Bdellovibrio bacteriovorus: one gene and its partner. The protein of the gene in region 1 binds, or shares a complex with, the protein of each later gene. Links are inferred from orthologs where the notes say so. Each region holds a gene or a part of one and is shown on either strand. Other genes may lie near its edges. The genes, in order: pnp and rny.

The links.
Region 2: pnp (region 1) and rny share a complex: the UniProt entries of both Bacillus subtilis proteins name them as parts of the possible RNA degradosome complex. The link is inferred for Bdellovibrio bacteriovorus from one-to-one orthologs.

What each region holds. Positions count from the first base shown.
Region 1 is NZ_LUKE01000002.1:298,249-313,261, forward strand. The notes cover bases 11,800-14,762. They hold pnp (polyribonucleotide nucleotidyltransferase), read right to left. Parts: upstream 14,348-14,762; coding sequence 12,251-14,347; downstream 11,800-12,250. Other genes in these bases: AZI86_RS11975 (M16 family metallopeptidase), read right to left, coding at 11,800-12,240; rpsO (30S ribosomal protein S15), read right to left, coding at 14,571-14,762. In the rest of the region: AZI86_RS11935 (hypothetical protein), read left to right, coding at 1-185; AZI86_RS11940 (hypothetical protein), read left to right, coding at 192-782; AZI86_RS11945 (methyl-accepting chemotaxis protein), read right to left, coding at 761-2,581; AZI86_RS11950 (Yip1 family protein), read left to right, coding at 2,775-3,341; AZI86_RS11955 (biliverdin-producing heme oxygenase), read right to left, coding at 3,338-3,898; AZI86_RS11960 (GAF domain-containing protein), read right to left, coding at 3,895-5,463; AZI86_RS11965 (CheR family methyltransferase), read right to left, coding at 5,463-10,304; dut (dUTP diphosphatase), read right to left, coding at 10,510-10,959; more of AZI86_RS11975, read right to left, coding at 10,972-11,799; more of rpsO, read right to left, coding at 14,763-14,840. UniProt on the Bacillus subtilis protein: Involved in mRNA degradation. Catalyzes the phosphorolysis of single-stranded polyribonucleotides processively in the 3'- to 5'-direction. Necessary for competence development in Bacillus subtilis.
Region 2 is NZ_LUKE01000006.1:271,016-285,939, forward strand. The notes cover bases 4,577-7,450. They hold rny (ribonuclease Y), read left to right. Parts: upstream 4,577-5,167; coding sequence 5,168-6,733; downstream 6,734-7,450. Other genes in these bases: AZI86_RS18180 (5-formyltetrahydrofolate cyclo-ligase), read left to right, coding at 4,588-5,163; tyrS (tyrosine--tRNA ligase), read left to right, coding at 6,757-7,450. Outside these bases: AZI86_RS18155 (hypothetical protein), read right to left, coding at 1-698; AZI86_RS18160 (L,D-transpeptidase family protein), read left to right, coding at 871-2,643; AZI86_RS18165 (hypothetical protein), read left to right, coding at 2,654-3,451; AZI86_RS18170 (hypothetical protein), read left to right, coding at 3,519-4,121; AZI86_RS18175 (cell division protein ZapA), read left to right, coding at 4,247-4,561; more of tyrS, read left to right, coding at 7,451-7,959; AZI86_RS18195 (2Fe-2S iron-sulfur cluster-binding protein), read left to right, coding at 7,981-8,433; AZI86_RS18200 (alpha/beta fold hydrolase), read left to right, coding at 8,483-9,295; AZI86_RS18205 (beta strand repeat-containing protein), read right to left, coding at 9,298-13,353; AZI86_RS18210 (HesB/IscA family protein), read right to left, coding at 13,506-13,832; AZI86_RS18215 (cysteine desulfurase family protein), read right to left, coding at 13,962-14,924. UniProt on the Bacillus subtilis protein: Endoribonuclease that initiates mRNA decay. Initiates the decay of all SAM-dependent riboswitches, such as yitJ riboswitch. Involved in processing of the gapA operon mRNA, it cleaves between cggR and gapA.

The DNA of each region.
Region 1 (15,013 bases):
ACGCAAATACGGCCATCAACGTGGACGAAACGACTCCGTCCCTTGTTATTTCCACAGGCTTTATGGGACAGATTCACCGCAATTTGTCGATTGGCGCCGAAGTGGGGGCGCGCTCTGCTTTAGTTAATCGCACGGCCGATAAAAACTCTTTTGATTTTGCATTTCGTTTGACCACATCCCTATAATGGGATGTGGATTTCTTACGTCGCCCCGATCGCATTCATTTCGACCTTAAGCCCAACTGCCTTTTAACTCGTTGGCCTGTCGTTTTTGTCACGGGCCCAAGATCGCTATTTTACTTTCGCCGTTATTGGAATCTATATCCTATTTTTCTTGCCGAACATGGCTATGAAGTTTTCACCGTGCACCTACCGTGGCGATCCTCTGCGGCTCGACGCAAATACATGCAAGCCTTCTTAGAAAAACATAAAAACAAGAAATACCATTTCGTGATGGACTCCATCACTGCTCACGAAATGCAGGATCTTTTCGTCGGCACATCCACCGCCACCAGTGTCACAGAGTTATTAAACGCGGGCGCCACCACGAAGCTTCATGGATTTCAATTTCAACCCTTAGAAATGACGGTATGTAAGCAAGCTCCCGGCATCTTATTGAAATTTTCTTTTTGGCTGCATCAGAAGTTAATAGAAAATCCTCAAAGCCCCACCCTAGATACACTGGGGGCTCTTGAGGATTCGACGTTTGATAATTCTCGCCTTCTTTTATCCCACATGCAAAAGCTCGCGGAAGAAGACTATCAAGAAGACGCTACTTTATAGCTTGCGATTTCAAGCGGAGGCGTCTTCACCCACGAGGCTTTTGAGCCCAGAACCTCAGACTCTAAATTACCAATAATGCCGTTGAGATGATGCGATTCTTCGCAAAGATCTTTGGATGATGATGTCACCCTCTCAAGACCTTGTTGATTTTTCATTGATTCCGATTCGATATCATTTAAAGCCACCGAAATCTGATTGATCCCCGCACTTTGTTCGCCGGACGCCGTCGCGATTTCTTGAATCAAAGTATTTAGCTTTTGAATGTAGTTCATGATTTCTTTTAACGACGTGCTGGAACGAACCGCCCCGTCTTTACCATGGTCAATGATTTGCACGTTGTCATTCACAAGTTCATGGATTTCTTGGGCCGCTTGCGCACTCTTTTGGGCTAAAGCTCGCACGGCTTCGGCCACCACCGCAAATCCTTTCCCTTGTTCCCCGGCCCGTGCCGCTTCCACCGAAGCATTGAGTGCCAACAAGTTTGTCTGGAAAGCGATATCGTCAATGATCGAAATCGTTTCAACAATTTTTTTACTAGAAACCGCGATGTCATTCATGGAAGACAACATCGTTTCCACCTCTTGACTGCCAATTTGGGCCGACTGATGAGTCAGCTTGGCTAAGTCAGAAGCCTGGCGAGAATTTTCCGCCGTGGTTTTAATCATGCTGTTGATTTCTTCAACTGACGCCGCAGTTTCCTCAATGGCCGCCGATTGCGACGTCACCGAGTCATTCACCACCAAGGCGGTATCTTGAAGTTGGTTGCCGATATTCAACACCGAGGTCGAAAGATCACGCAATCTAAACACGGACTTCAAAATGCGCTTAATGCTTCCACTGACTGAAACACCGACCACGATCGAAAATAAAATGGCAACAAAAAGAGCCAAGCCTGCAGAGTAAAGCGAAGAGCTGCGGTGGGATTTTAAGCTTGTTAAACGTTTATTTAAAAGAACATCCAATTCGGCCACCGACTGATACCACGATTTGTAACTTTGATCTAGGTTGGCAAAACCAGCCAGAGCAAACTCATCTTCCTTAACTGGCTCCCCGCGCGAAATTTTATCTAGCAAGGACGTAAATGCGTCCGTGGCTTTTTGCAGATCACTGACGGCCATCGGGATATTTTGCTGCAAGGAGGGACTGGGCTCATAAAAGTTCTTATCTTCATTCAAAGAGGTCTGACTGTCGGCCGCGATACGGGCCATGTCGGATTCTTTTAAAAGGGCCGAATAAAGAGCGGCTTGAATACGAACAGCTTCCGTTTGGGGTGACGCAAAAAATTGTGCACGGTTGGACAGAATCGTTTGCAGACGATCTTGCATTTGCGGCAAGGCCAACAAAGTGATGTCCATGATATAGTAACTGTCCAAATCTGGATCTAAGATCAAGTTCGAGGTATCACCTAAATGAGCAATACCTGTTTTGATCGCCCCGATCGCGTTATCCCAATCTTGGGCTTTGATGAATTTTTCTAGATCGGCCACGTTATCGCGTTTTCTTGACGACAACCCTTCAGCCGTAAATTGCAGATCGGGACCGACCTCGGCCAACACTTTTTGAAAGGCCGAAAGCTTTTCATCCAACTTATTACTTTGAGTGGGTTTAAGCTTTGCCATCACCACTTCATGCAAAAGCTCTTCGTAAGGAAGCTGCAAGCGATTGCCTAAGGCTTCTTTTTCCCCAAACTCGATGTTCCCGGTTTCTGATTTGTACATCAGAAAGGTCAGGACCACGATCGGAACCGAAAATACCAAAACATTCAAAAATAACCTAATTCCCAAAGGGAGCTTTTTCATGCCGTACTCCAAAGATAAATCCTAACCACATATCGAGATTTCTTTAGATTTGCTCGAGTCCAGAGGCCCAGACCTTCATCTGGTTTTGTTAAGATTTATTCATTACAATGCAAATTAAACTTATATTTGTATAAACAAGACCTCGACTCATAGACCTTGCGCAAGGACCTAAGCCCATGCTGAAATCTAATTTATGAATGACTATCGTGACGTGACACCTCGCCAACACACTGAAACTGTTAAGCATGTTTTTCGCTATGTGGTTGATTACCTCCGCCACCCTGTTGAAAAAATAAAAACTCTTCCGGACTGGAATTGGACCGTTTTATTAATCACGTTAATAGTTATCAGCATGGCTTCGGGTGTGATCACCGGTCTCGTTCCTCCCAGCTTTTTTCGAGTCATCGGTGGCATTATTATCTCGCCCATCGTGGGGGTGGTGACAACGGCCGTGGGTTCATTGACGATTTACTATTACTTTCAAGTCTTTGAAAAGCGCACGTGTTCGCTGCGCAAGATCTTTACTTTGCTTCTTTTTGCCAATATTCCATTTTTCATTTTTCAAGTAGGCTCGGAAATCATCCCACCGATCACTCTTGTGGGTTTTGCTTTTACCGCATTGCTCATGGCGGTGGGACTGACTGAAAACTTTCAGATGGATAAACGCCGTGCTTTAAGACTGGTGACGATTCTTTTTGCCATCGTCTTTATCATCTGGCTGTGGAACCGCATTGACATTTCACGCATGGATCGTTTTTAAGAAGCGCGCAGCCACTTTTCAAGTTTCATGAAAGTGTCCTGCGCGGCTTTAACGGCCAAGGCTCTTTCTTCGTTGGACAAGACATGGGCTTGCAGTTCTTTTAAAAATCCCTGCCACATTTTTCCCGTCATGGCGCCATAGCCATTAAAGAAATGACAAATCTCTTGGGGAAATCCCATTTTATGCAAATGCGCCGTGATCACCTGCCCACCCAGGCTAGATCCTTCAATCACATACAAGCCACCATAAAGTTCAGGCCAAGAACTGTATCGCGGCAAATCTGCACATCGCGGTAACGCGGCAAGCGTTTTATCGTCGTGAAAATAAGAAAGATCTTTTTGCAAAGACGGGGTTCTTTTTCGCAAAGGCATTTCTAGATTTTTAGTCTGCTGCGAAAAGGCGTCGGAATGAAGCTGCTCTAAGGGGCTATAAAAACCCCAAAACTTTTCCAGCAACTGACGATAGGCTTGGATCTCAATCTGGGGAAATAAAGGCATCGCCCCTTCAATAGATTTATGGTTCGCAGCGGTGGCTTCCCTTAATTGGGTTAAGATCATGACGGGCGCCCTTTAAGACTTTCCGTCAGCATGTCAATGGCCCCTTTTTTTACCAAAGCCGAATCGAACAAAACTTCCTTCATAAAGGAAACTCCATCAAGTTCATGAGAGCTCCAAGGGATGGACTGATTTTCAATTTTTTCTTGCCAAGATTCGAATGAGGCCCGGGGGTTGATCTGTCCGGAAAAATTTTTCTTTTCAAGGCTTTTAACAGGGTCTCCTCCCCAAGTGATCATGCGCACCTGCTCAGGGCGGAAAATCATTAAAAGAGAGTCTTCTTTATCGTGAATTCGCACCGCTAAAACCCCACAAGCCATCTTAAGTTTGCTGGCAATATCGGGCATGATAGTGGTCAAACTATTGATCGCAAAAACTTCTTTTTCTGTCTTTTTCATCTCATCGATGATTTTAGCATACAGATCTTTAAGTAAAGAACCAGCAGGAACCAATCCCGAAATATCTTGAGTTTGCGCATTGCAAATGGCAACGCCTGTCGCATTAAAAGTTTCCATTAGTAAAGCATGTTGCTTTAAAAGGCCCCCCAAGATGTCTTTAGAAATTAAAGTCATCTCAATAATCTTGCGCAAACGAGCATCAAAAGAGGACCTCAATAAGTGCCCCTCAAGATCCTCCATCAAAGTGGCTTGCGATGAAACAACATCGGCAATCGCACAACAAATGGCGCGATGGGCGTTGGTCATGGTAAACGGTTTTGAACTATGGCAAGCAATAAGACCCCATAAGGAGCCTTTGACAATCACCGCAAACGACATGGAGCCTGCGACCCCCATGTTTTTAAGATACTCGATATGAATCGGAGAAACCGACCGCAATCGAGAATCACTGAGATCCCAAACCTTCCCTGTTTCTGGATTTTCTTTGGGCTCAATGGCCGAAATGTGACCTTGAGAATCCGTGATCAAACGCACTTTATTTCTTAAGTAAAGGTCCCGCGCAGGCTTAGGGATATCCGACGACGGAAAACGATGATAAAGAAAGGAATGACTTCCCATCACGCGATCTTCGGCAATGACTTCACCATGCCAAGAAGGAGGTAAAAATCGATACATCATCACGCGATCTATGCCCGCCACTTGCCGAATATAGCGGCATGCAACGCTCGTCAAATCCACCACCGTGCGGGCCTCTTTAACCTCGGCCATAAAGTCTTGCAGAACATTTTGAGACTCGAAGAATTCGGCAGATTCACGCAAAGGTTCAAATTCTAATCCGAAGTAGTTTCCGCTGGAAAACATGTACACGTCAAATTTTGACTTGCCGATGGGGGTCGTCAAGTACATCCCCTTAGATCGCCAAGGGTGCTGCTTTTGAAGGGCCAGAATGTTCTGCACAAATTCTTCGGGCAAAACGTGCGAAAGTTTTGCGCCTAGAATATTTCTTTGTCCTAAATCCAGAACGGCCGCGACGTTTTTGGAAATCGCTTGAATCCTTTCGTCGGCGGAAAACATCATGAGGGCCCCATGACCTTGGACCGCCCCGGAAAGATGAATCTGCTCGTTATTACATTCCTGAAGATCGCCAATACGTAGACTGATTTCCGGCATTACTCACCCTTCCCTTTAAGATGCAAGGACCACCGAGATAACATTTCTTTTAAAACATCAATGCGAATAGGTTTCGTCAAATAATCATTCATGCCCGCCTGCAAACACTTTTCCGCATCTCCGGACATCGCATTGGCCGTGAGGGCGATAATAGGCAACTGCGAAGGAATAGTGGGATCTTTGCGAATCATGCGCGTCGTTTCATACCCGTCCATACCCGGCATTTGCACATCCATCAATACCACATCGATAGGATTGGCTTTAAGAACTTGGATGGCCTCAAGCCCTCGGCCTGCTGGGTACACCTTGTGACCCAAGCGTTCGATAAACAAGCGAATGACATTAAGACTTTCTTTATTATCATCCACCGCTAAAACATGAAGCTCTGTGGGGTCATCCAAATCTACGCGCATCAGTTGCTGACGACGTTGTTTAGCTCTGATTTCTGATTGGGCCGCCGAATGCAATTTTACCGAAAACCAGAATGTACTGCCATGACCCTCTTCACTGTCAAAGCCCATGGTTCCTTTCATCATCTCCGCAATCTGACGAGAAATCACCAGTCCTAAACCTGAACCTCCAAAACGTCGAGAATGTCCAGATTCCACTTGCGAAAACTTCTGAAAAATCTTGCCGTGATCTTGTTTTTTAATTCCGATGCCGGTGTCTTTGACTTCAAAATAATATTCTTTTTCACCGGCAAAATCATAGTATCCCGGGCGCACCGTGACGGTGACCTGGCCCTTGTCCGTAAACTTTAAAGCATTACCAACGAGGTTTACAAGCACCTGACGCAAACGCCCCGGATCCCCAACCACGAGCTCTTCACTTGGAAAGTCCATGGCCAATTCCAGCGCAATCCCTTTACTGCTAGCGCTACTCTCAAACATCCGAACGGACTCTTTAACGAGTTCTCGCAAATCAAATGTTTCGGCACTCAGTTTGATTTTACCCGACTCGATTTTACTAATATCCAGAATATCTTCGATCAGCGACAACAACGCCTTGCCGGAACGATCAATACTGCCCACAAACTCTTTCTGATCTTCATCTAAATGCGTTTCTGAAAGAAGTGTCGACATTCCCAAAACAACGTTTAAAGGCGTGCGCAATTCATGGCTCATCGAAGCTAGGAAATCACTTTTTGCTTCGTTCGCAACTTCGGCCGCTTCTTTAGCAATGCGCAAGTCATGCTCAATCACCTTGTGGGCGGAAATATCTTTACATAAGACCGCCACACGATCCACACCATCAGAAACGACCGAGGAACGCAAAGGCACCACGGTGTATAAAAGATAAAGCTCTCGGGTGCCAGCAAACCAATGATCTTCAAAGGTCACACTTTCATTGGTATTTAAGGCATACTCAAACATCTCATAAAGACGGGTCACGCGCTCTGGGGCCCGCGTTTGGCTTAAAGGACGGCCCAACAAAGGCCCTTCACTTTTTAGGATCTCTTCGGCAATCTTATTAAAATACTCCGGCACAAACTCGTTCTCTTGACGATGTAAAATCACCGCCATATCCGACGTATTGCCTAGAATCGTAGAAAAAATGGCTTCCTTTTCCAACAATCGATCGGTTTGGGTGCGATAATCCGTGATATCAAAACCGATGGCTTGAATTTCTAGGACCTCACCCGAGGCATCAAAGATTCCTTTTAAAATCCAACGAATCCATCTAGCCACGCCGTTTTTACGATACACGCGGTATTCTGATTGCATGATCGGTTGGCGAGTTGAGATCGATGAAAGATCCCCTTGCACCTTGCCCATATCATGACGAGGTAAGAAGTTCTGAAAGAAAGAACCTTCCACGCTGCGACCTGCGTCTGAGAAATGAACCTCAAAAAGATTGTTGGCATAAATCAACTCCCCTGAAGGCGTCATCCGGCAGACAAAGACAGCTTGATCTTCAATCAGAGCTTTATAACGGGATTCACTTTCCGCCAGTTGCGCCTGCATTTCCGTCTGCGCCGTGATATCCACCGCGATCATGCCGATCGCATAAGGCGTATCTTGTCGCCCTTCGTAAAGTGGAAATCGGCTGGAATAAAGCACCCGCTTTTTTCCATGACGATCTAAAACATCTTCACTTTGTCTTAAAGGATCTCCGCGGAACATGACCTCTAAGTCCGCCTTGCGCATGGCACTTGCCATAGCATTGTCGAACAAATCTTGATCCGTGCGTCCCAAAACCTGATCCATAGAAAGATTGAAAAATTTTAAAAAGGTCGAATTCACCATCAGGTAACGTCCATGCGGATCCTTCATGCTGACCGGGCCAGTGAAACTTTCTAAGATCGCTCGCAGCTGAGTTTCACTGCGTTGAAGTTTTTGACGAGTTTTGGTGATAGCCGTTTCATCGATGAACACCAACGTGGCTCCCACGATTTTACGATTTTCATCGTAAAAAGGCTGGCAGCGCATTTGATAAACCGCATTCGCACCTTCACAAACAGTTTCAGATGTTTTTCCCTGTTCAATAGCTTCATTGACGTGTTTCTGAAAGTCCGGCAGCTCCAGGTAGGCTGAAACTTGAGCCAAAGATTTACCAATATGAGAGGTGTTTAAAGCGAAGATCTTTAGGACTTCCTGATTAAAGCGAACCACCTGTCCGGATTTATCGACAACGACCAAACCCGCCCCAATACTTTCTTGAATGTTTTCCAAGCTGGTATTGGTTTCACGAAGCTGCTGACTTTTCATATTGAGTTCTTCGTTCACCGTGGTCAGCTCTTCATTACCACTTTGCAGCTCTTCATTGGTGGTCTCTAACTCTTCATTGGTGGATTGCAGTTCTTCATTGGCCGATGAAAGCTCTTCGTTTAATGATTGCAATTCTTCATTGGCTACGCCCAACTCTTCGATCACCGTCTGAAGGTGTTCGCGAGTTGCAAAAAGTTCTTGCTCCATCTCTAAAACATGAGACGGCAACTCGTCCGCCGACAACGAGCGGCCGGCCGGAGCCGTCGACACATCTTCTCGGCGCGATTCAAAGCTGATTAAGAACAAAGAGTTCCTTGCGTCTCGAGAACTTTCTTCTGACATCATGCGCACGGCCATGCGAAACTGGGTCTTTTTACCCGAAGAAGTGTACCAATGACTAAAATGGATGTTCATATCATCGGTGGCTCTTTTTAAAAGCATCGGCAATTCTATGCCCACCTGTTTTGGCAGAAGACTGATTAAACGGGAATCAGACTGAGAAGCAGAAAAAGAAGCAAATTCCGAGATATCCCCTAGGACTTGGACCATGTTAAGATCCTTATCTACAATCACCCCGCTGTGACCATAGTCTCTCAGTATTCTTAATAAACCCTTTTCTAAAAGCGAAGGTCCATTGGACTCGGGCCTGCGCCGTGCCGGGATGAACTCTGCCTTAGAGGTTGTTGAAAATCGATTCATCTGCAAACTTGAAGCGACGTCATTCTTTTTATAGATTTTTAATTTTTTATCGAAGGTCTCAAAAAAAGTACTATCACTGCCCGGAGATTCCGATTTTCCTAAACACAAGTAACCAGAATTTGTCAGGGCAAAGTGAAAGATCTCAAGGACCCGTTTTTGTAATTCGGGTTCAAAATAAATAAGGACATTTCGACAAGTCACTAAATCCAAACGAACAAAGGGTGGATTTTGAATCATGTCTTGCTTAGCAAAAACCACCATATCACGAATACGTTTTTGCAATTCGAATCGTCCATCGGAAAGTTTGGTAAAATATTTCCTTAAATAATCCTTAGGCAAGGCTAAGAGTGAATCAGAATCGTAAACCCCTTTACGTCCTTCGGCGATAGCATCTTGATCTAAATCCGTCGCAAAGATTTTTACGGGGACGTTGCGATGAATCTTTTCCAAAGCTTCGCACGCCAGAATCGCCAGAGAGTATGCCTCTTCACCGGTCGCACATCCCGCGACCCAGATACGCAAATCTTCCCCGGCACGTTTGGTGGAGATCTGAGTTTCCAGAATTCGTCCCAGTTCTTCAAAAACTTCCGCGTCCCTAAAAAAACTTGTCACGCTGACCAGAAGCTCTTGAGATAAAATGCCCACTTCGCCGGGGGTCCGTTTTAAATACGCTAAATATTCGGACAAAGACTTACAGTGTACCTGCAGCACCCGACGCCACAAACGACGCTGCAAAGTGGAGGGTTTGTACTGAGAAAAATCACTGCCCGTTTTATCGATAAGAATTTTTAGGCACTCTTTCCATTCGGGCGTATTTAACAAGTCGGCTTTTCGCTCTTGAATATGCTCTTCAATCAAGCTCGCCAAGGTTCGACCCATTTCATCAGGCGACAGAATCACATCCACGCAAGCGGTATCAATCGCTGCCTGAGGCATCCCATCATATTTCGCCGAAAAGCCATCTTGGGCCAAGGTCAAACCACCCGCGTGATGAATCGCTCTGATCCCTTCAGATCCATCAGATCCCGTTCCTGAAAGGATAATACCGACACCGTTCTCTCTCCAAAACTGACCTAAAGAAATAAAAAACGTGTCAATAGATGGAATGGGTCGTTTATCAATATCTGATTCTTCCAGAAACAAAGATTTATCATCGACGCGGATATTCATATTCGGTGGAACGATGTAAATATGGCCTTTTTTTAATCGCGCTTCGTGAGTGGCCGCGATAACGGGAATCTTGCTTTGCTTTGCAAGAAGCTCTACCAGCATGCTTTTACCATGGGGTGCTAAATGCTGAGCCACTATCAACGTGTCTGAAAAGTCTTTTGAGATATTAGAAATAAGAGATGTCAACGCCTCAAGACCGCCAGCTGAAGCGCCCACTCCAATCAGTCTTTTCGGGGAATTTTCCACGGGTGTTTTACTGGGCATTCACGATCCTCCGAAACGAAGCCTGGGGACAACTTTATCAGACTTCCGGCGCAGAGTCTCGGTATATACGCACACAGTCCCTCTTCTGCCTTTGGTCAATTTCGTGGATGTAATTTAAAAGTTTTTTGTAGAAATGCAAAAAAATAAAAAAGATGGCGTTTGCCATCTTTTTTTTAAACTTGCTTTGCTTTATCCGAACTTAAATCTAAGCGCGACCCGTAGAGCCAAAACCGCCCGCACCGCGAACAGTTTCTGAAAGATCCCCCACCACTTCAAATTGCGCTTGGTAAACCGGGGCAATCACCAACTGCGCACAACGTTCTTGATCGTTGATCGTCACCGCTTCCGTCCCCAGATTGATGATGATCAACTTTACTTCGCCGCGGTAATCCGCATCGATCGTTCCGGGAGTATTTAAAACCGTGATGCCGTTTTTAGCGGCAAAACCACTGCGCGGACGAGCTTGAATTTCAAAGCCCAATGGAATTTCAAAAGAAAGACCCGTTGGGATCATCGCGCGTTGACCCGGGTTTAAAACCACCGGGGACGCCAGCTGCGCGCGCACATCAAAACCACTTGCGCCCACGGATTGATATTGCGGAAGCTCGCCATTGAAGTTTTCTAATTTTTTGATTTTAACGTTCACTTTTTGCATCTTCAAATTTCCTTATAAAGAAAGATCTTCCCACCAAGTTTTTAGCTCGTTCACACCGTGACCCAATAAAACCCCGGATGCTTTGTCTAAATGCAACTCGCTTCGAATATAGTCATTCACCGTATCGACGGTCACTTTTTTAATTTCTTCGATCACCGTGTCGACCGACTTATAACGTCCAAAAACGATTTCGTTCACGGCTAAAGACGTCATGCGATTTTCGATATCATCCGAACCCAACAAAATGTTCCCAATGACTTGGGTTTTAAACATTTCCACATCTGATTTAGTGACGCCATTTTTACGCAGTTTTTCAAATTCTTTAGAAATTAGATCGCCCACTTTGCGCGCATTCTTGGTTTCAGTCCCCGCGTAAATCGTAAGCATGCCCGAATCGATATGCGAATTAAGCATCGAATGAATGGTATAAACCAGGCCTTTCTTTTCACGCACACTTTGATAAAGCTTCGAGGTCATACCTCCGCCCAACAAAGTATTCGCAATCACCGCTTCAAAACGGCGAGAGTCTTTAAAGCTGGCGGTCGGCAAACCCAAAAGCAAATGCACTTGTTCTGCCGGTCTTTCAACGACGTGACGACGCTTTAACCAACGAGGCGCTTTGCGCGTGTCTTTCAGCTGGGACTTTTTCTTCTTACCCAAGCGTTTTTCCACACCCTTCATAAGCTCCGTGTGATCTAAACATCCCGCCGCACTGACGATGATGTTTTTGCCGGTGTAGGTTTTTTTATAATAATCTAAAACTTGGCTTTGCTTCATGTTAACCAATGAAGCCGGTGTCCCCAAGATCGGACGAGCTAAAGGATGATTTCCATAAACTTGTTCATAAAACACGTCATAAATCAGCTCTTCATGATTGTCTTCAGACATAGCAATTTCTTGTAAGACCACGCTTTTTTCTAAAGCGAATTCTTTTTGCACAAGATGCATATTAGAAACAAGATCAGAGAGTACATCTAAAGCCATTTCCCAGTGATCTTTTAAAACAAGCGCATGATAGCAAGTATATTCCCGCGTGGTGTACGCGTTTAATTCCCCACCCAAGGCTTCTAAAGATTTTGCGATCTGATAAGCGGAACGAGATTTTGTTCCCTTAAAAACCAGGTGTTCTAACAAGTGAGAAATCCCCGCCACGGCCGGCGCTTCATCTCGAGTTCCCGTTAAAACCCAGATACTGATAGAAACAGCACGGGATACGGGGTGAAGTTCACTCACCACTCGTATCCCGTTAGAAAGTTCAGATTTGTTGAACTTTGTATTCATTTATTTTTATTTACTGACTTAAAAGCGCTTTGCGAGAAAGTTTCACGCGACCTGAACGGTCGACTTCTAGAACTTTCACGTCGATCACTTCGCCTTCTTTCAATACGTCTGTAACGGCACGAACGCGCTCGTTAGAGATTTCAGAAATATGCAAAAGACCTTGAGTGCCTGGAAGGATCTCAACAAACGCTCCGAATTCGGCGATCTTAACGATCTTACCTTTGTAGACCTTGCCGACTTCCGCTTCCGCAATGATGTCGTTGATCATCGCAATAGCTTTTTTCGTTGCTTCAGGATCCGCCGAAGCTACGTGGATAGTTCCGTCGTCTTCGATTTCGATTTTAACGCCCGTTGCTTCCGTGATGCCACGGATGACTTTACCGCCAGAACCGATAACTTCGCGGATCTTGTCTGGTTTGATTTTGATCGTCTCAATACGCGGAGCAAATTCAGAGATTTGACCACGAGGAGTTTTGATCACTTTTTCCATTTCATTCAAGATATGCGCGCGGCCTTCCTTCGCTTGTGCTAAAGCCGTCTCCATCACTTCAAAAGAAACAGAATCAATCTTAATATCCATTTGCAGGGCCGTGATACCTTGTGAAGTCCCCGCCACTTTAAAGTCCATATCTCCTAAAGCATCTTCATCACCCAGGATGTCAGAAAGAACGGCTACGCGGTTCCCTTCTTTGATCAAGCCCATCGCGATACCCGCAACATTGGCTTTTAACGGAACACCCGCATCAAGAAGTGCTGTCGTCCCGGCACACACGGTACCCATTGAAGATGAACCATTCGATTCAAGAACCTCAGACACGATACGGATGGTGTAAGGGAATTTTTCGAAATCAGGAAGAACCGATTTCAAAGCGCGCTCTGCTAAGTTTCCGTGACCGATCTCACGGCGACCTGTACCGCCCATACGACCTACTTCGCCCACTGAATATGGAGGGAAGTTGTAGTGAAGCATGAACTTGCGTTTTTGCAAACCCGTCAAAGCATCGATCATTTGTTCGTCATCACCCGTACCCAAAGTCACCGTGCCAAGAACTTGCGTCTCACCACGAGTAAAGAGTCCTGATCCATGCGCACGTGGCAACAAGCCCACTTCATTGGCGATAGGACGAACCGTTTTTACATCACGACCGTCAATACGAACCGCGCGATCTAAGATCATAGAACGAGCTTCTTGGTATTTTAAATCATCAACGATAGCGCTCAGTTCTTTTTTACGTTGTTTCAAAAGATCTTTGTCAGTCACAGTGCTTAGCAAAGCTTTTTCAGCTTGAGCTGCCGCCTCGTTAGCTGCTGCATAACGATCTTGCTTAATGCGGATCGAAAGAGCTTCGGCGATTTTCGGACGAAGGAAATTTTCAGCCGCTGTTTTGAAATCAGCATCAATAGCAGGAGGTGTAAACGCACGTTTCGCTGTTGATCCTGTTTTTTCACGCAATTCATCCTGCGCGTTTAAAAGAGGCATCATGGATTGGTGACCGAATTTCAAAGCTGCTAGTACGTCCGCTTCAGAGATAAACTTCGTTTCACCTTCCACCATCAAAAGACCATTGCGAGTACCCGCAACGATCAAATCCATGTCTGATTTTTCCATTTGTTGTGGTGTTGGATTGGCAATAAATTGACCATCAACGCGACCTACTTGAATCGCACATGTTGGACCGTTGAATGGAATGTCAGAAACGTGCAATGCGGCTGAAGCCCCAAGACTTGCCAAAATTTCTAATGGGAATGAACCGTCTGCAGAAAGAACTGTACCGACGATTTGTGTTTCGTAACGGTAGCCCTCAGGAAATGAAGGACGGATCGGACGATCGATCAAACGCGCGGTTAATACGGCATCGTTTGTTGGTTTGGCTTCACGTTTGAAGTAACCACCGGGAATTTTACCAGTCGCATAGAATTTTTCGATGTATTCAACTGTCAGTGGGAAGAAATCTAGTTCAGAAGCTTTTTTAGAGGACACTGCAGTAACAAGAACCATGTTGTTACCACAAGAGACAAGCACGGATCCATCTGCTTGTTTTGCCAAACGGCCTGTTTCGATGGTAATCTGTTTTCCGCCCACCGAGGTAGTTACAGTCGTTTTCATTAATTCTCCTTGAATTCTTTTACAAAAGCTTTTGTGCTCTTGTTGTTTTGTCTCCTGTTTTTTCTTTTTTCAGGAGAGGTTTTTTTCATTACCGCTTTTTAGAAGCGGGTGTATTTTTATTTGGGATAGCGACCCTCTTGCCGACACTCCATCTTCGACGCAGTGAAAACTTAGGGCCAAAAAAACCAGAAGGGGCTTTTTTAGCCCCCTCAGGATTGTCTTATTACTTACGGATATCAAGTGCTTTGATAAGCGCTTGGTAGCGTGTTCCGTCTTTGCGGTGAAGGTAATCCAAAAGCTTACGGCGTTTGTTAACCATTGTTACTAGACCACGGCGACCGTGGTGATCTTTTTTGTGAGTTGCGAAGTGAGTGGTCAAATCGTTGATTTTTGCAGTCAACAACGCCACTTGAACTTCTGGAGAACCCGTATCAAGATCTGCTGTTTTGAATTTTTTAACGATTTGCGCTTTGTTGTCTTTAGTGACCGCCATTAAGGTCTCCTTTTGTTTGCACTTCGACTTTGTCGAAGTATTTTAGGCTTCTAAGGCCTTGCCAATATTGATCTCACCCAAAGGTCGTCATGGCTGTCGATCCCCCGAGTTTTTATAAGTTTTTAGGTTCTATCCTGGGCTCTAGTAAGAGGTCAAGAAGTGATAATCTCTAT
Region 2 (14,924 bases), on another replicon or contig:
CTATCTATGTAAAGTGTGCCATTTTCTCCGCGTCCTGTAGAGTCATCCCAATATGCAATTTGCACGATTTTGCAGCCGTTGGGTAAAGCGATTGGGGAGTTGGCGTCTTGGCTTGGGTAAAGACGAACGTCTTCATCTAAGAAGGAGATTCTAGATACGAATTCTTGCCAGAACTCTTCGCGGCCAATTTCTAGTTGTTGCATCGCGGGCCCATAGAATGACTTCAATGTAGAAATTAAAAACTTAATCGATTCCGGGCCGACCTTTTCAGAGCCCTCGCCAAAAGGGCCGCTCATGGTTTTCATTTTCAATTTTGAGTTATAAATGCCTTCAAAAATATCGCGAACGAAAAGCTTAGATCGGTACTCAGGATTTTTGACATCAGCGGAACACAAGATTCCTTGACCGCCGCCACCGTCTCCGGTTCCGCCGGATCCTGTATAGCCGTCATCATCAGGCAACTTTTTATCTGAACCATAATTGGTAATGTACTGTGTAGGCCCTTGGCTTCCGCCAGGTCCGCAAGAAACCATTGATAAGATTAATAACGAAGAGAGCGCGACACGGGCTGAAGACTGCAAAATTGTTTTACAGACGGATAGGGTATCTACAACGAGACTGTGTTTAATGGCTTTCGCGCGATGTTTCCTCATCATATAAATGGAGAGTTCAATGAGCATTCCATACAACAGTCTCATTTTGAGACGAACGAAATCGTCTATCTATATTATATGTATCGGGGTTCTAAGTGTTTACTGAAAAAGGTGACGATTTAGGTTTCCTGTCAAAACCTTGTTACTTGAAATGGGGCTCAGGCCATTTCGATCTGGCACCTTCCTTGAACTATAAAACCTCGGAAGAGGTATTGCTATGCTTAAAACATGGATAAAGCGGTCTTTAATTGTCGGAATGGGCTTCGGTTTGCTCGCCCCCGTGGTATCGCATGCTTACGGTGAAGCATCCGTTATTCAAAACTACGTAGGCCGTCAGGCTTTGGTTCCTCTCATTAAGCCCTCTTGGGGCAATTTCATCCTACATTCAGACACTTTAAATAAACTTTATTCTTTGCGTGGATACGAAGCTATTTGGGTGGATTCAAATGGTGCTCCCACGGCAATGGCGCAGGCTCTCCGTAGCATTCTTTTAACGGCGGATCGCCATGGCCTCAATGTCTCTGATTATTGGGATGGCGATGTTGAGAATTTGTATAAAGCGGCGCTTTCTAATCCTCGCAACTGGATCACTTTTGAGTTGGCGGCTTCTGAAGCACTGATTCGTTATGTGACTCACTTATCAGTGGGAAGATTCGATCCAATGCAAATTGATGATGATATTAAATTTTCGGCGAAAATATTTAAAGAATTTGCAGAATTGAATACGGCGGTCTCTTATGGTCCGCAATCAATGCCCGATGCCTTGGAGAACTTTGCACCTAAATACCACTATCATTATGCCAATTTGATGGGAATGTTAGCAAAACTAAGAACGGTGAAAGCACAGGGTTCTTGGGCACAAATTCCTCAATCGAAGGTGACCTTAGAAAAAAATGTCAAAAATCCTTTGGTGCTAACTCTGCGCACTCGCCTAACTGAGTTGGGATATAAGGGTGGTAATCTTACGAGTGACATTTATGACAGTGAGCTTGAGGCCGTCGTTTTTGAATTTCAGGAGTATAATGGACTATTTGCTGATGGAAAAATATCGGCGGGAAGTTCTGGTACTATCAATGCTCTTAATACAGATGTGAATGAGTTAATTAATAAAGTAATCATCAATATGGAGAAGCTTCGTTGGTTACCACGCGACATGGAAGCCCGACATATTTTCGTTAACTTGGCGATGACTGAAGTCGGTGTTTATGATGTTGGTCGCGATATCGAAGATCCCATACTAACATTTAACTCAGTAAATGGTCAGCCATTCCGTAGAACACCTTCAATGAGAGACGTAATCAAGCATGTGAATATCAATCCATACTGGACCGCTCCTCGAAGCATTACCATTAAAGATAAGCTTCAAGAGTTGCGCACTTACGGGAAAAGATATCTAGATGAACATGACATGGTTCTTATGTCGGAAAACACAGGAGCTCCAGTTCCGGAAAGAGATTTGTACTATATTGACTGGAAGAATCTCACCCCGAAAAATTTCAATTATTACATTAAACAGAATCCATCTGTTAAGAATGCCTTGGGTGTCGTGAAGTTCCCTTTACAAAATCCTTGGGCAATTTACTTGCATGACACTAATGATCCAGATCTTTTTAGAAACAAATATCAAGACAGACATAAAAGCTCGGGTTGCGTGCGTTTAGAGGAGGCTGTGAACCTCGCTGACTATTTAATCTCGGGGAAAATTTACGGAGAAGGCAAAGAACCAAAAATTAGATGGGAAGATCTTGATAAAACAGACTGGAGCCAAAAAAGCGTTCGCTCATTTATTCCTCGCGATGGATATAATGTTGCCGATTACAAATATTGGGACATGTCTGTATATCTGAAAAATCCTATGCCAGTTTATATGTTGTATTTATCTGCAATGTCTAGTGGAACAAAAATGAGATTTGTTGATGACCCCTACGGCCAAGATAAACGCATCGAACTGGCAATCAAAAACTACCGCGCCAAGGGCGAGCTTTTCTAAGGAGAAAATTATGAAAAATATCTGGATTATTTTCTCTAGTTTATTGTTTGCCGGGATTGCGCAGGCCCAAGCCACCGGTTCATTGCAGGTGAATGGTCAGGCGGGTAAATTTCAGATCATGCAAAAAGTGAAAGCGGTACGTTGTGATACTTCGAAGCGCGGCGCGTGTGATGATCCTGTTTTCTTTAACTTAAATACGCCGCAAGCCGTTCCTGAAGGGTCTTACATTGTTGGGTTTGAAAACTCGATCAACCCTGAAATGGTGCGCGTGACTGCCGGGCAAACGACGAATTTGAATTTGGAACGCGTGGCCGTTCCCGCGACGGTGAAGGGGCAAAAGATTCGCGTGTATCGCGATTTCTCTAGCACTGTTGAACAGAATAAAATTCTTATGAGCATGTACTATATGAAGCGCCATTTTTTCCGTTTGGATAAGGAAAACTTCGGTGATCTTTATTTAACGGGTGCGTGGGAGCGCGACTTTGTTCAGCGCTTTAGTTACAATGTATGTTCTCGCTTAAAAGATTTTTATAATGCTTCCGATGAGGCTAAAGAAGTCTGCGCCTCTGTAACCCAAGCAAAATCCCCGGCAGGCCTTGCTGCCATGTACGTTTTTAATAACGACGGCACATTCACCGAAAACTGGGTCACTGAACCTGGTGATGTCATTCCATCAAAACATCCGCGTTATTTGGTATCAGCCCCAATGACGGATCAAGATTTTGTGGCTGTTTTCCCAGGCGTTTACAAAGTTCAAGCCGATGGGGGCAAAGCGGTCATCGTTAAAACGGGCGGCGGACTTTATTAAGATCTAAAACACGGGTTCAAAGAAAAAGCATTGAACCCGTTCGTGTCTTTCATTACCCTGAATCACGATGATGACACGGATGTTTGCATTTCCATTTTTATTTGCCCTTACGGGCGCAATCGCGTTTGCGCAAACCGCGCCCAAAAAACCCGTGTCGGTCTCTTACGAAAATCTGATTAAATGTTTTCCTGAACTAGAAAATGAATCGCTCAGCTTTAAGGTAGACTTAAATCTGCTTAAAGAAGTGGCGGACAAAACGTTTCCGACCCGTGACTCTGTTTTGCGTCAAAGAAAGGTCCAGTACCTGGACTCGGAGCGACAACTTACCAACTTGATTCTGCGAACCAAGACGCCGCCCGGAAGAAAGAAAGAGACTGAGCTGATTTTGCAGCAAGTCGACGCCAAGGGTGTCGTCACCGACATCAAGTTGACCAAGAACCAGAGTCAAAACCCAAAACAAGAGGTGATCAATAATTTCCTCTTAAATTCGACCATTAAATCGGATGAGTCCTTGTATAATGACACGAAGCTTAACAATGTGAGCGCCACTTACTCGCGCAACTTTAATGAAGTCCAAGAGTACGATCTGATGGACCGTCTGTATCAGCGCTCCATTTCCTGCGAAAAGAGGAGTGATCTCGGCATTATATGCACTTGTTCTAAGAAATAAATCTGTTGAACAAGGGTTTTGAAAAAGGCTATACTTTTTAAAGTGTTGATCTAGGAATTTTCTAGAGTTTTAAAAGGTTTAGGAACACTTTTAGGATTACTTTGATTTGTGCAGCTGAGGTGACGGTGAACTCTGACAAAAAGACCTTCGATTTTCTTATCGCGGGTGTCCCTTACAAATTAAAAACCTCTCATGACGATGCCACGGTGGATGAGCTCGTCCAATTTGTAAACAGCAAAATGAATCAAGCCCTGTCTGTAACCAAGAACGGTTCTTACCAGAATGCCGCAGTTTTAACTGCGATGAATTTGGCCGAAGAACTGATCCTCCTTAAAAGAAAAGCGCATCGCGAGCTTGAAAAGCTTGAAGAGAAAGCTTTGCGTATTTCTTTAGAACTCGAAAATTCCAAGAACAACAGCAATAAGGTTTTGAACAACTAACTTGTTGTAAGCTCTTGGAGTGTCCTTTGAATCGAAATTGGAACTCTAAAAAGGAATGTCGTTCCTTCTTTAAGTCTTTGTGTGCTCAAGAATTTGCACAAGGCCTTGCTCAAAACCAACAACAACTCAACCAGGCTTTGCAGGGCTTTATGCTCAAGCAAAGTGGAACTTGGGGCGCTTATCGAGCACTCAAGGAAGAAGCCAGTGTTGAAGAGGTTTTTAAAATCTCGCGCGTAACATGGGCTTTTCCCAAAATGATCGAGGGAGCTTTAGAGTTTTACCTGGGGCAGGATTTCACGCCCGGATTTTATGGAGTGATGGAGCCGTCGGCTCAATCCCCGAAAGTCGCGGTGACGGATCTTCAAGGAGTGTTGGTTCCCGGATTAGTTTTTAATAAGAATGGCAATCGCCTGGGTAAGGGAAAAGGGTTTTACGACAAGACTCTTGAAACCTACCGGGGGATCAAAGTCGGTATCTGTTTTGATTTTCAGATCAGTCCCGACACTTTGCCCACAGAGGCTCATGATGTGAAGGTGGATTACCTGATCACAGAATCTGGGGTTGTCGCATGCAGGGATTTTCATAAGGAAGATCAGGAGTAAGAAAATGGAAATTGTAATTACCGCCATTATTGCGCTTATCTTGGGTGGTGCGGTTGTCTTTATCATTAAAAAGATTCAAGACGAAAATTCTAAAAAATCAGCTCGCGTTGAAGCTGAAAGAATCGTCAACAAAGCGAAATCAGAAGCCGCTAAAATTAAAAAAGATTCTGAAACTAAAGCGAAGGATTTTGAATCCCGCGCCCGTAAAAATGTTGAAGCGGACATTCACAAGCAAAAATCCACAGTTAAAAACAAAGAGGCTCAGTTAGAGCGTCGTTTGAAAGAGATCGATGATCAATTCAAACAAAAAATGGAAGAAAACGATCGTTATTTAAATACTCTTAAGGACCGTGAAGAAAAAATTGCGATCTCTGAAAATCGTATCAAAGATCTCGAGAAAAAAGGCGAAGCGCATATCGATCAGCTTAAAAATAAGCTTGAGTCTGTGGCGGCGATGACTCAAGAAGAAGCCCGTCGACAATTGCTTTCCGCGCTTGAAGATGAAGCAAAGCAAGAAGCCGCAAAAAAGATCGCCCAAATTGAAGACGAAGCCAATAAAGAGTCTGAGAAAAAAGCCAAACGTATTTTGGCGACCGCACTTTCAAGATTTGCGTCTGAATACACTTCTGAGCGCACGGTGAGTGTCCTTGCTCTTCCAAGTGACGAGATGAAGGGTAAAATCATCGGTCGTGAGGGACGTAATATCAGAACGTTGGAAGCACACTGTGGTGTGGATTTGATCGTTGATGATACGCCAGAAGCGGTGGTTATTTCTGGATTTGATCCCGTTCGCCGTGAACTTGCTCGCCGTACAATTGAAAAATTGATGGAAGATGGACGCGTGCATCCGGCGCGTATTGAAGAAGTCGTTGAAAAGCAACGCAATGAATTGATGAAATCGATCAAAGAAGAAGGCGAACGCCACGTGATCGAGCTGGGTATCCCGAACATGCATCCCGAGTTAGTGAAAATCATCGGTGGCCTGAAATACCGTTCCTACCAAGGGCAGAATGCTTTGAACCAAGCTTTAGAAGTGGCCAACATCGCGGGGTTGTTAGCCGGGGAGCTAGGCGTGAATGTAAAAATCGCGCGTCGTGCGGGTCTGCTTCACAACATCGGTAAAGCCATTGATCACACTGTTGAGGGCAGCTATGCGACAGTGGGTGCTGAGATGGCCAAAAAATACAACGAATCTGAAGATGTGTGTCACGCGATCCGTGCTCATGATGAAGAAGAAAAACCTCATTCGATCTTGGCGTGGATTGTTCATGCCGCTTATATCTTGTCTTCGTCTCGTCCGGGCGCACGTCGTCCGCAAATGGATTCATTTGTTCACCGTTTGGAAGATCTTGAAAGCATCGGGAACAGCTTTGACGGGGTTCTTAAAACATTGGCTCTGCAAGCAGGTAAAGACGTTCGCGTTTTAGTTGAAAGCAGCAAAGTCACGGATGATCAAGCCGTGATGTTGTCTCGTGATATCGCTCGTAAGATTGAGCGTGAGATGCCACAAGTAGGCGCCATCAAGATCACGGTTGTTCGTGAAACTCGTTCTGTTGAACACGCACGATAGTTTAAGCAAAGGATTTGTTTAAGATGTTGAGTCCTCAAGAGCAGTTAGAAAGAATTAAGTTTGGTGTCGCTGAATTCATCAGTGATGAAGACATGCTTAAAAAACTTAAAAAAGGAAAACCTTTAAATATCAAACTGGGTGCAGATCCTACGCGCCCGGATATTCATATCGGGCACACTGTTGTTTTGAACAAACTAAAAACCTTTCAAGATCTTGGGCACAAAGTTCAGTTCCTAATCGGGGATTTTACGGCGGCTATTGGCGATCCGACCGGAAAAAGCACAACGCGTCCGATGTTGACTCGCGAAGAGATCGAAGAAAACGGCCGCACCTATGCCAAGCAAATCTTTAAAATTCTGGATCCAGAAAAGACCGAGATTGTTTACAACTCTCACTGGATGAATAAGCTGACGCCGGCAGAGTTTATTAAGATGGCGGCGCAATACACGGTTGCGCAAATGCTAGAGCGTGATGACTTTACCAAGCGTTACCGTTCCGGCACACCGATTGCGATTCATGAGTTCCTTTACCCCCTGACCCAAGGTTATGACTCTGTTCATTTAAAGTCAGATGTTGAATTGGGTGGAACCGATCAAAAGTTCAATCTCTTGGTAGGTCGTCAGATGCAATCATCCTATGGACAAGAATCGCAATGTGTGTTGACGATGCCGATCCTTGAAGGGATTGATGGCGTTAACAAAATGTCTAAGTCATTAGATAACTATATTTCGGTGGTTGATACTCCTAAAGATATGTTTGGTAAAACCATGCGTATTTCAGATGATTTGATGTACCGCTGGTATGAGCTTTTAACTGATATCGGGGCTCAAGGTTTGTCACAGCTGCGCACAGATGTTTCAGAAAAACGCAAACATCCCCGTGAAGTGAAAGTGAACTTAGCAAAATTCTTGATCAAACGTTTCCATTCAGAAGCAGCCGCCCAAGCTGCCGAAGATGAATTCAATCGTATCTTTGTCGAAAAGGGTTTGCCGGACGATGTGCCGGAGTTCGCGGTAAACGCCCAAGAAATTGGTTTGCCCGCCCTGATGGTGGCGGCCGGCTTGTGTGCTTCTAACGGTGAGGGCTCAAGGCTTATCACTGGTGGGGGCGTGCAGATTGATGGTGAAAAAGTATCTGATCCGAAATTGAAAATGAACCTGAAGTCTGGCGAAAGCTTTGTCGTGAAAGCCGGAAAGAAGAAGTTCGTAAAGATCGTAGTGAAATAACGATCTAGTTTAGGAATAACTATGAAGATTAAATTCTTGCCGCAAAATATCGTCGTTGAAGGTACGCCTGATAAGACGCTTTTAAAAATTGCGACGGAAAATCAGTTAGAGATTCGTTCGATTTGCAAAGGTGTTCCGTCGTGTGCGGAATGCCGGGTGAAAATCGTGGAAGGTGAGTCTAACATTCTTCCTCCGAGCAAAGCGGAACTAAGCCTGATCGGCACCAGCCACTTTATCGATGGACGTCGTCTTAGCTGCCAGGTTCGTTGTTTCGGGGATGTCACGGTCGATCTTTCGGAACAAGTGGATCGTTCCGAGAATCAGGTCAAAAAAATCCGAGGCTTCCGCTCTCAAAAACAGCAGGAATCTCACGCGGTGAACGACACGATGTTGTTATCAGAAAAACCAGAGAAGCCTGAAAAACACGAAAAGTCGGAAAAACCGCAGCAACACGATCACAAAAATAAGAAGTAAGTCTTAAGTCCAGTTATACTCCCTCTGTCAAAGACCGATAAATGAGGGAATGTCTCACAAGATCACTTACCGCGAACGCGGCCAAGGGCCACTACTTTTGCTTCTTCATGGTTACGGAGGAAGTGTTCAGCATTGGGAGACGATCGCTGAAAACTTGTCGGCAAGCTATCGCGTGGTCACCTTGAATTTAAGCCATATCTACATGTCCACTGATAAACTGTTTTTCAGCGTGCAAATCGAAGCGGTGTCAAAATTCATTCGTGATACTTTCCCCCAAGAAAAAGTCAGTTTGGCGGGATTAAGTTACGGGGGCGCTTTATCTTGGGGATTGGCATGTCAGCACCGAGATATCATTGATAAGATCATCCTGATCAATCCTATGGTGACGGATCCCGTAAAACACTTCTTACCCATGGAGTTGCGTTTCTTTTTTTCTTTGCCGTTAAACTTAAAATCCGTGTATGTGATGTTAGCCACACCCATGGGTCGTCGCTTTTTAAAGCGAGCGGCGCAAATTTTTCGCGATGAACGCAGCGAAGGCAACGTGGCGGTGGAAAATCTGAAAGGTCGCAAGTTGCAATTTGTGGCTCACATGATTCATCATTTTTCTTGGATCTTACGTTCTGAAGATTGGAATTTTTGGCAGCAAAAGCTGACTTCTTACGACGGTTCTTGCCGCCTGATCTTTGATAAAGAAGATATGTTATTTAGCCACGTGGCGTATTCAAAATTTGCCCATATGATGGGATGCCGAGATGTTATTTCTATCACCGGTGCGGGACACTTGGCGATTAAAACTCAACCTGAAAAAATTTGTTCTTTGATCTTAGAACATCTGGAATCTTCACGAATCGCGTCTTAAGATTATGGCCCGATAAAGGTCAGGCCTAAAAATCCGGTGGGGTCATACATTCCGACGCCGGTGATGCCGACTCCTATTTGACAGGTGGTCGTGGTTTTGTTGGACGGGGGGCCCGCGTGACTAGAGGATTGGATATAAACATCAGCGTCTCCGGATAAAGACGCTAGCATTGAATAGTTCGTATTTGGCATTGGTGTTGAGAATGTAATCGTGTAAAGACCTGTACCATCCCTCACGACCGATGATACGTTTACGCTTGAGTCGATGACAACGGCACTTCCCGTCCAGTGAAAAGCGACGTAAGCTCTTGCGGGAATCGAAATTCCGGTTGCGGCAGTCGTCTGAGTACTTCCGTCAGGGAACTTAATCCCCCCTGATTTCGATTCGATGGTTCCGTTTACCGTCAGAGGGGATGAGGGAGAGGTCGTTCCGATACCTACGTTACCGCTCGTCTTGACGACATTCGATCCTGTTTCGACCCACGATGACGATCCGCCCTGACCAATGGCCACATAATAATAAGTAGATCCGTTTGTGTTAAAGACACTGTCATTACCATTTCCTTCGGCGTCGAACCCTGTCGCGGTGATATTAACATGAAACTCATCACCGATATTCCCATTAGATATGTAAGAACGAAGATGCTTGGCATTGTCTGGAATTCCATCAATCATGATCGTTTGACCGTCATAGGTTCCATTGATGTTTTTTACGATCACAGCCTTAGGACGGAACCCAAGATTAATACTTTGGCTGGCGTTACCGTTTCCGGTATATGTTCCTGACACAACTGTACTTGTGGCGGCGCCAATCGTGGTCCAACCGCTGCCCGTACAGAGCTCAATGCTTGATCCACTAACATATCTAAGAGTCCCGACTTTAATGTTGGAAGTTCCCGGGCAAGATCCGGTGTCATTTCCAATTTGAATTCCGCCATCCACTTGAAGTTTGGAAGCCGGGCTGTTTGTTCCTATGCCGACATTGCCACTGGTTCGATAAGCATTTCCTGAGGCGGAGGACCAAAGACTGTCCGTCACTGAAGATGGCAAGCGCGCTACATCAATGGTTCCTGCCGTAATCGCCGAAGCATTTAAAGATCCAATATTTTGACAGGTGAAAGAATCGGTGAGGGAAGACCAAGCGACCGTTTGATTAGCGGCACACGAAGCGACATTGAATGCGGAACCGCCAACAGAATTTTTAATATCGCTAAAAAGAATATTTTGACCGGCCCAAATCGATCCATCGGATTTCAAAAATTTACCATTAGCGCTACTAGCAGCCGGAAGTCCGGTGATGGAACTTGTTGAAATGGCAGTCACCCTCCCTTTAGCATCGACGGTTACTGAGGGAATCGCACTCGCACTTCCGTAAGAACCTGCCGTTAACCCGGAGACAGTTTCAAGCTTTGCTTGAGTGACAGCACCATCGGCTATTTGCGTCGTATTAACTCCGCCGTTAGCAATGCTGATCGTGCCAGATCCGGTAATGGGTCCCCCTGTTAGACCCGTTCCGGTTGCAATGTCAGTGACGGTTCCTGAGCCTGATCCTCCGGTGGGTGAGCTGCTTCCGCCGATTCCACTGATGACCCCGGGATCCATCGCGACCCAGTGAAGCTTTCCGCGGCTGTAACCTCCGTTAAACTGCACCATGCGAGCGCAAAATCCTGTGGTGGAAGGCGTGCAGGCAGCACCCATCGTAGATCCAAAAGACTCCGCATATCCAGATTGAGAGACCGCGCCGAAAACAAGGACCGGAGTTGTAGAAAAAGGTTTCGAATATGTCACCGTGAAGTCGGCGCTCGCATTGATGTCAATGGTCCCGGATTCAATGTGCGAACCGCTTCCGCCGCTAGCCACGTTGGTCCAAGCACTTGATCCGCAAATTTGTAAATTTCCGCCATTAAATCTCATCGTCCCCACTTTGGCGTTGGACGTGCCGGGGCAAGAGTCAGAATCATCACCGATCTTGATGCCTCCAACTACATCAAGGGATGCTTGCGGTGTGGACGTTCCGATCCCGATCTTACCGGTATTTCGATAAACATTTCCCGAAGCGGCAGACCAAGCGCCGTCTGTGATCGAAGAAGGCAATCGCGCCGCATCCAGGGTGCCCGCTGTGATAGTCGAAGCATTTAAAGATCCATTAATATCGCTAAATAAAATGTTCTGGCCTGTCCACGATGAGCCGTCGGATTTTAAAAACTTGCCATTCGCGCCGCTGGCCGCGGGCAGCAGTCCCGTGATGGAGTTTGTGGAAACAGCGGTGATGCGTCCTTTGGCATCAACGGTTATTGAGGGAACGGCCGTGGCACTGCCGTAACTTCCCGCACTCAGCCCGGAAACTGTTTCCAATTTGGCAGAGGTGACGGCGCCATCGGCAATCTCCGTGGTGCCAACCCCGGAGCTGGCAATGCTGATCGTGCCTGATGACGTGATCGGGCCACCTGTCAGTCCGGTGCCGGTCGCAATGTTCGTGACTGTTCCGGTCCCGGTGGCGGGCCAATTTGTGCGGCAATCTGCACCTAGGCAAATTTCAAGGGCTTTGGCTTTACCATTGACCTCCAGCAAGGCCCCGGGGGACATCGTGCCTATACCAACATTGCCTCCAGAGAAAATGGCGGCATAATTCGTCGTGCCTCCGGTAGCATTTACGTTCAACGCTGTGTTGGTCGCATTGGAGCCTGTCCATGTCCCAGTGCTTTGAATATCTAAACCGATTTTAGAGGCGTTTGTTGTACTATTTGTTGTTTCCGTCGCGCTGATTTTTGAGTTTGTATAACTCGCGGTATAGGCGCCAGAGCCCGTAATTTTAAAAACTGGATTAAAGCCGTTAGGTCCAGAACTGACTTCTAACTTCGAAGTGGGAGAGGTCACCCCAATACCAACTTTTCCAGTGGAGCGATAAATGCTTCCTGAAGCTGAGGACCAAAGGCCATCGGTCACCGAAGATGGCAGCCGAGCTGCATCTAGAGTCCCCGCGGTGATGACCGAAGCATCTAAAGATCCAATATTTTGACAAGTGAATGAGTCCGTGAGCGAAGACCACGCGACGGTTTGGTTGGCATCGCATGACGACACGTTAAATGCCGAAGCGCCTGCCGAATTTTTAATATCGCTAAATAAAATGTTCTGGCCTGTCCACGACGAGCCGTCGGATTTTAAAAACTTACCATTTACACCGCTAGCCGCCGGCAGCAGTCCTGTGATGGAGTTTGTAGAAATAGCAGTGACGCGTCCTTTAGCATCAACGGTCACTGACGGAATGGCTGTGGCACCGCCGTAACTTCCGGCACTCAACCCAGAAACCGTTTCAAGTTTTGCCGCCGTAACGGAACCATCTGCCAGTTGAGTGGTGCCCACGCCCCCGTTGGCGATACTGATAGTTCCGGTGGTGGTGATCGGACCTCCGGTGAGTCCGGTTCCGGTAGCAATATTAGTCACGCTGCCACCGGTGCCTGAGGATGCGTCGGCCACGCAGCTTAAAATTCCACTGCTGCTGGAGGTTAGCACCTCGCCTGAAGCACAAGTAGGAATTGAAGATTTTAAAACCAGATCAGCCACCGACTTATTCCCGATTGTGTCGGCCGACGCAGCCTTGGAAGCGTAACTGGAATAGGGGACGGAGCGAATAATATTATCAGGCGAAATACTTTTCCAGCCTCGCCCATCGTGAAACTGCACACGCAAAAGACGACCGTCATTGGCGATCGGAGAATAAGTGGCGCCGCCCTCACACTGATGCACCACAGAGTTATCAAAAGAATCCGGAAGCGTAAAAGTGGAATTTGAGGGGAATAGTTTTGTGCCCGATCCAATGGGCGTGTCAAAAACGCCTTTGGAGTGAGTCATGTCGACGCCATTTTTTTGCTCGCGATAAATCACGCAAGACCCTGAGGGATTCATGATGCGGAATTCGAAAGAAACCGAAGGGTATTCTAACGGAATACCATCGCTTGCAATAATGCGACCCTGGTAAGTTAAAGACGTGGGGGCGGCCCAAGAAGGGCTGCTTAAGAGGAACGTACCAGAAAGAACAAACGCCACCGAAAATCTCATGTATAAAACATATCGGATATTTTTTGTTTATTATAAAGAGTTCGTGAACTTAGCGTTCACAATAACTGTATCTAATGTAAACAGTGGCGAAGGCCATGCCCACTTTACGAAACCTAGGCAAGGCTCAATATGAATTATACGAACTTTTCAGTTTAGACATTAAAACTTGAACCGCACCCGCATTGCTTGGCGGCGTTGGGGTTATTAAATACAAAGCCCTTGCCGTTAAGGCCGCCCGAATATTCTAACGTCATGCCTAAAAGATACATCATGCTGTTAGGGGCCACGGCAATTTTTTGACCGTGAGATTCAAAATATTTATCGCCATCACGGGGGACAGATTCAAAATTCATTTTGTAAGACAAGCCAGAACATCCGCCCTTTTTGACTTCGACACGCAAGAAAGCGCTGTCGTCTTTGCCGTCTTCTTTTTTTAAAGCGCCAATTTTAGCGGCGGCTTCTGGAGAAATCTGAATCATAAAAACACCTCGAATCAAATCAAATGAATCGCTAAGAGTATACCACAGCTGTCAATAGCTCTCGACGGGGATTTAGAAACTTTGCGGGGCCGCTAAGGAGTGCCATCTTTTTATTCTAAATAATCGAAATTATTTAGATATTCCTTCTTTGAGGATATCTACGGCACGTGAAATCTCCTCGCGCGTGGTCCATCGTCCCAGGCTTAAGCGCAAAGAGCACTGAACCTCTTCGGGGCTTAAACCAATCCCGGTCAGGACGTGGCTAATAACCATGGCCCCCGTTCCGCAGGCAGAACCGGTGCTAACGCCGAGCTTTTGTAAGTGGCTCATCAGTTTTTCCGTTTTTGCTCCGGGAAGGGTGATATTTAAATTATTCGCGGCTCGTTCCGTGGGATGGCCATTTAATTTCACTCCGGGAATGGCAGCTTGCAGTTCTTTCCATAAAGTTTGCGAAAGCTCTCTGAGCTTTGCCGATTCTTGCGCCTGATTCTTTTTGCAGAGTTCTGCGGCCTTCCCAAAGCCGACGACTCCCGGCACATTCACCGTGCCAGAACGTAAGCCGCGTTCTTGCCCGCCGCCATAAATCAAAGGATCTAATTGAACCTTAGGATCTTTGCCTCGGATATAAAGTGCGCCGACCCCTTTGGGGCCGTAAATTTTATGTGCGGAAAATGACATAAGATCGATACCCATGTCCGTCACATTCATCGGAATTTTTCCGGCGGCTTGAGTCGCGTCCGTGTGAAAATAGATTTTATTTTCTTTTGCTAAGGCTGCAAGCTCTGCAATTGGATTGATGGTGCCGATTTCGTTATTCACCCAAATAAAACTCATCATACGAGTGTGGGGACGAAGAGCTTTTTTAACTTGTTCAACTTGAACTTGGCCATTGTGATCGACAGGCAAAAATGTGACGTCGACATTCCAGCGAGTTAATGCGGCCATGCCCTTCATGATCGAACTGTGTTCGACGTTAGAAGTGATAAAATGCACAGGTTCTTGCGGATTGTTTTCGCGCAATTTTGAAAGCAGACCAAAGATCGCCCAGTTGTTTGATTCTGTGGCGCCACTTGTAAAAATCACTTCTTGGGA